One region of the Vibrio cortegadensis genome, then DNA from elsewhere that is predicted to be linked to it. Evidence: predicted binding sites of a transcription regulator. Region 1 holds the regulator's gene; the other holds the start of a gene.
The links. The regulator CRP, encoded in region 1, controls carbon source genes, mostly activating them, when cyclic AMP is high. The targets are predictions, from matches to a motif close to TGTGANNNNNNTCACA.
Positions count from the first base shown of each region.

Region 2: a site for CRP is predicted at 1,401-1,416, ahead of OCV39_RS15985 (glycogen/starch/alpha-glucan phosphorylase). Genes of this name have one in related genera too.

Region 1 is NZ_AP025472.1:288,725-291,927, forward strand. Features, by position in the region: gene astD (succinylglutamate-semialdehyde dehydrogenase) at 1-436, shown strand, start outside; gene OCV39_RS01270 (DUF1338 domain-containing protein) at 567-1,358, shown strand; gene crp (cAMP-activated global transcriptional regulator CRP) at 1,459-2,091, opposite strand; gene OCV39_RS01280 (phosphoribulokinase) at 2,338-3,203, opposite strand, start outside.
Region 2 is NZ_AP025473.1:330,212-333,414, reverse strand. Features, by position in the region: gene malT (HTH-type transcriptional regulator MalT) at 1-1,047, opposite strand, end outside; gene OCV39_RS15985 (glycogen/starch/alpha-glucan phosphorylase) at 1,593-3,203, shown strand, end outside.

The DNA of each region.
Region 1 (3,203 bases):
AGGTGGTGAAAGCCTAGTACTTGCGAAAGGCTTAGAGGCGGCGTTTGTGACTCCGGGTATTATCGATGTCACACAAATCGTCGAACTGCCGGATGAAGAGTATTTTGGCCCGTTACTACAGGTTATTCGTTACGAAAGCCTTGATGCGGCGGTTGAAATGGCAAACGATACTCGATTTGGCTTGTCTGCTGGACTGGTGTCAACTGACGATGGTGAATGGGATTACTTTGTGGATCACATTCGCGCGGGCATCGTGAACCGTAACCGCCAATTGACCGGAGCGAGTGGTGATGCGCCATTTGGTGGCCCTGGCGCTTCTGGTAATTTACGACCAAGTGCTTACTACGCTGCTGACTATTGTGCTTATCCAATGGCATCAATGGAAGGTGAAGAGACATTACTCCCTGCTACCTTTAGCCCTGGTCTAGAGCTTTAGGGCTACGGTAGGCGGAAACCTCAATTCAGTACTAAATGGTTATCGAATGCAGAGTGATACAGCATGAGATAACCTTTTTTCTACAGCAAACTCGGTCTACAGACCCTAATAAATACAACAAGGAGGCGTCATGACGCCAGATGTTTTATTTGAATCCCTATGGAAAGATTATATTCAACGCCTTTGCCCTTCTGCGGATAAGGTTCATCAATTGCTTCGCGAAGATGCTGAGCTGATTAATGATCACATCGCACTTCGAACGTTTAATGTTGCTCCTCTTGGGATTGAAACCTTAGCGAAGCCTTTTTTAGCATTAGGGTATAAAGAGTGTGGTGATTATCTATTTGAAAGCAAAAAGTTGGTTGCCAAGCATTATGAACATGATGATCCAAACCAGCCCAAAGTCTTTATTAGTGAGCTGAAAGTGGAAGAGTGCTCTGAAGCGTTACAAGCCATCGTCGCTAAACTGGTGGAACAAGTGGATGCTCAACAATTGAAGACTCAGGACTTTTTATACAGCGGCCGTCAATGGGAACTGAGCTTTGAAGATTACCAAACTCTAGCAAAAGAGAGTGAATACGCCTCTTGGTTAGCTGCTCATGGTTATGGTGCTAATCACTTTACAGTCAGTGTGAATCAATTAAATGACTTTAGTGAAGTTCAAGAGGTGAATGATCATCTCAGTAGCGTTGGGTTTGTTATCAATGGTTCTGGGGGGGAGGTTAAAGGCTCACCAGAAGTGCTATTGGAGCAATCATCGACCATGGCCGATCGCGTATTGGTCCAATTTACTGAGAGTGAACAAGTTGTCCCTGGCGGGTTTTACGAGTTTGCGAAACGTTACCCAATGAATGATGGTCAGTTGTACACGGGTTTTGTTGCTGCGTCAGCCGATAAGATCTTTGAGAGTACAAACGGCTAGATCATTAATACGAGCGCATGGCGTAACAATTAGCTAATAAAAAACCACCAATAGCGATATTGGTGGTTTTTAAATTTTATAGTGTTTTCAGTAACGCGAACTAGCGAGTACCGTAAACTACAATTGTCTTACCGTGAGCTGAAATCAAGTTCTGCTCTTCTAGCATCTTCAAGATACGACCAACCGTTTCACGAGAACAGCCAACGATTTGACCGATTTCTTGGCGAGTGATCTTAATTTGCATGCCATCAGGGTGAGTCATTGCATCAGGTTGTTTCGCTAGGTTTAGTAGCGTTTGTGCAATTCGGCCCGTTACATCTAGGAATGCTAAGTCACCTACTTTTTGGCTAGTAACTTGTAGACGGTTTGCCATTTGCGCTGAAAGACGCATTAGGATGTCTGGGTTTACTTGGATAAGTTGGCGGAATTTCTTGAAAGAAATCTCAGCAACTTCACAAGGAGATTTTGCTCGAACCCATGCTGTACGCTCTTGGTCTTCTTCAAAAAGACCTAGCTCACCAATGAAGTCACCTTGGTTAAGGTAAGACAAGATCATCTCTTTGCCTTCTTCATCTTTAATTAGTACCGCAACTGAACCTTTCACAATGTAATACAAAGTTTCGGCTTTTTCACCTGCGTGAATCAGCGTACTTTTTGATGGGTACTTATGAATATGACAGTGTGAAAGAAACCACTCTAATGTTGGGTCGGTTTGAGGTTTACCTAGAACCATAATATCTCACTTCCTCTGCAGGGTACGCTTGCTGCTTTCCATAATTAGCAAAGCCTAGTAGTAGGCAGTTCCGTTAGGATAAGAGCACTCTTGTTAGTGCTACAAGCTATCTTGTGTTTCGGTTAGGAATAGTATCCTTTTTCCTAATCCATTTCTTGATTTTAATCGTGTCATTGCCACGATCTTCTACGCAAAACTGTGCACATGATCACGGTATGAAAAGTAACCGAGATTTAAGCGTGATGACTAACCAATTTTTCCTGTTTCAATCAGCTGTTGCAGGATTGGTCTCACGATGAGTTCCATGGCAAAACTCATTTTCCCTCCCGGCACAACCAGGGTGTTATGGCGTGACATGAAGGAGCCATCAATCATGGCTAATAGGTACGGAAAATCAACATTTTTAATCCCACGTAGACGAATGACAACAAAGCTTTCATCTAAACTTGGGATGCCTTTTGCATTCAATGGGTTTGATGTATCAACGGTTGGCACTCGCTGAAAGTTGATATGAGTGCGAGAGAATTGAGGGGTAATATAATTCAAATAGTCATCCATTGAACGAACGATCGAATCCATTACCGCTTCTCTGGAGTGGCCACGATCTCGTGTATCGCGAACAAATTTCTGAATCCACTCTAGGTTGACTATTGGCACCATGCCAATCAATAAATCGACATGCTGTGAAACGTTGATGTCGCCATCTACGACCCCACCGTGCAATCCTTCATAGAACAACACATCAGAGTCAGATGAAATGTCCTGCCATGGGGTAAAAGTGCCGGGCATTTGGTTGTAGGGTACCGCTTCATCGAATGTATGAAGGTAACGCCTTACTTGGCCAACACCCTCATTGCCATACTCTCTGAAAAACTCAGCCAAAGCAGGAAAGTCATTCGCTTGAGGGCCGAAATAACTGATGTGTTTACCCTGTTCTCGGGCTTTGCGTATTTCCACATCCATCTCAGGGCGTGTAAAACGGTGGAAACTATCTCCTTCAACCCATGCCGCTTTGACATCCATCATATTGAACATCTTGCGGAAGGCTTCAGAAGTTGTTGTAGTACCAGCACCGGAAGAGCCAGTCACTGCGATTATTGGGTGTTTTGCGG
Region 2 (3,203 bases), on a different replicon from region 1:
TTTGGCTGCACTTCGGTGTAGATCTTGTTCTTGTTGTGGAATTCGCGCTTGGCGTTCGTGTGACAAGAACTCTCCGAAAAGGTTATGGAAGCGATACCAGTTATGTTCACCTTCTAATGGGTAAATGAACAACCCGTAGCGGTTCAGAGATTCAATCATCCCTAGAGCATCATCACGCTGTGTGAGAGCGCAAACGAGTTCATCATTGAAATGATCAAGAACAGAACATTGCATTAGGAAGTGACGTGTATCTTGATCTAAAAGGTCAAATACCTCTTCGACTAAATAGTCCCATAAATGAGCGTGGCTAAATTGAGAAACCGATTCAGCTGATTGTGCAAGTGTGCGTTTTTGATGCTGGGCTTGTAAAGCGATTAACTGTAGTGCAGAAGGCCAACCTTCTACATAAGTGCGTAAATTGTTTGCAGTGGCATCATCAATCCCATCGGTGACTCGTTGATTGAAAAATCGCGTGGTCTCTTCAGTATCAAAAGCAAGTAACTCATTACCTATCTCAATCATTAGATCACGAACGCGTAGATTGGCCGTTCCAAGAGGTGGGGTCGCGCGACTGGTCACAATTAAAGTGAGATTGTCTGGCATGTGTTTCAAGAAGAAGCGCATGGCTTCGTGGATCTCGTCATTCGTGATTAAGTGATAATCATCCAGTACGAGGTAGCACTCTTGGTGAAAAGTGGACATCTCTGCGAATACTTCGCTAAAGAGTGAATGCAAAGACGAAAATTGACGGCGCTCAGCTAACACTTGCGAGTTAGGACAGGATTGTTGTGTCGCTTTATTTATCGACTGCAATAAATAGTTAATGAAGCGAAAGGTATCATTGTCGCTATCGTCAATGCTGTACCAACCGACATTAGGTTTGTCTGACAACCATTGTGCAGCCATGGTTGTTTTTCCATAACCAGCAGGAGAGCGAAACAGAACAAGCTTATAGAAAGGCGCTTGTTGCAGGAGGTCTAATACTCTCGGCCTCACTATAGCGTTATGCAATCGTCCGGGACGAGTCAATTTTGAAGGAATCCACATGTCTTTAATTCAGCCTGTAAGGGTTGGTTATTATTGTTAGACAAAGTCTATAAAAATACTTCGATAATACGTTCTATTTAGAATATTACTGGATTAAAAAGTCTACAGACTTTGATCCACTTCGTAATTATGACGCCTTGGTGGTTTTTGGTGCATCTACGCCCTTTAATTGTGAACCTTATCACCTAATGTTTGCATTATAATATTATTCGGGCACTACTTTTACGCGAGAAGTTATGCAAGTTATGTAATATCCGAGTTCTAAGCGTGATCCGAATGGCATATTTAATAATTGTTTTTAGAGGTCAAATCAGAAATTTCATCAAGTTTTAATAGAGTGAAATCGTAGCTGGTGTGATCGCAATCACTCCTATATTAGTGATTCGTAATCAACATGGGATTTAGATCACTAACTAGGTGCTAGTACGCCCTCTACGCCCTGACTCCTCCTCCTTGTATCGAGCAAAACTAGGAGGATGCTTAGTTATAAGAGAGCGTGCAAGATATGGCACAGATGGATTAAAAACTACAGTGAGACTTTGGTAATGAAACCTACTCAACAAAAAAAATTCGACAAAGTGTCGTTCCAAGAAAGTGTTAAAAAGCATTTATCAGCAACATACGCAACAACAGTAGATACTGCCGATAGCCGTTCATGGTATCTAGCAATGGGCCGTGCGCTTGCTGAACTAACAACATTCGATTTGTTAGAAACAGAGAACGATGAAAAGATTAAAAATGCAAAAAGCTTAAACTATTTATCGCTTGAATTCTTGATTGGCCGTCTGACAGGTAACAACCTTATCAGCATGGGTCTGTATGAAGAAATTACAGGCGCTATGGAAGAGTTAGGCCAAAATCTAACTGACCTTCTAGAAGAAGAACGCGACCCATCACTAGGTAATGGTGGTCTTGGTCGTCTAGCTGCTTGTTTCATGGATTCTTGTGCCGCTCAAGAATACCCAACAGTAGGTTACGGTCTTCACTATGAATACGGTCTATTCAAACAGTCTTTCCAAGACGGTCGTCAACAAGAAGCACCAGACGCATGGCGTGGTGTTGAAGGTTACCCTTGGGAAGTTGCTCGTCCAGAGCTAGCACAACACATTGGTTTTTACGGTCATGTAGACGTTGAATTCATTGACGGTAAAGAAGTACGTACTTGGGTTCCAGGTATGGAAGTAAAAGCAATGCCTTGGGATCTACCTATCGTAGGTTACGAATCAAACACGGTTTACCCACTGCGTCTTTGGGAATGTCAGGCAATTGCACCATTCTCACTAGCAAGCTTTAACAACGGTGATTACTTCGAAGCGCAACACTCGCTCATCGATGCAGGTAACATCACTAAAGTACTTTACCCGAACGACAACCACGAGAAAGGTAAGACACTGCGTCTGATGCAGCAGTATTTCCACTCAGCAGCGTCTGTTCGAGATATTCTGCGTCGTCACGAAGCAGCAGGTTTCTCTTTAGAAGATCTGCCTAAGCAAGAAACGATTCAGCTTAACGATACGCACCCAACGATCGCAATTCCTGAATTGATGCGCATCCTAATCGATGAGAAAGGTCTATCTTGGGACCAAGCTTGGGAAATCAGTGCTCACACGTTCGCATACACGAACCACACACTACTTCCAGAAGCACTTGAGACGTGGTCTGAATCACTGATTCAACGCCTACTTCCACGTCACATGGAAATCATTTTTGAAATCAACCACCGCTTCATGCAAGAAGTTCGCAAGATGTGGCCTGGTGACGGTGAGAAGCAAGCGAAGCTTTCTATCATCCAAGAAGGTTTCCACCGCATGGTTCGCATGGCAAACCTATGTGTGATTGGTTCTTACAAAGTAAACGGTGTAGCAGCACTGCACTCTCAATTGGTTAAGAAAGACTTGTTCCCTGAGTTCAACGAAATCTTCCCAGGTAAACTGACTAATGTAACGAACGGTATCACACCACGTCGTTGGTTGAAGTTCTGTAACCCAGGCCTATCTAAGCTAATTACTGGTAAGATTGGCACTGAGTGGCCTGCTAAACTTGAGCAGCTTGAAGGCATCGCTAAGTTTGCAACAGACGCGAAATTCCAAAAAGAGTTCATGGCTGTTAAGAAAGAAAACAAACAGCGCCTTGCTGATTGGGTTTCTGAAAACATG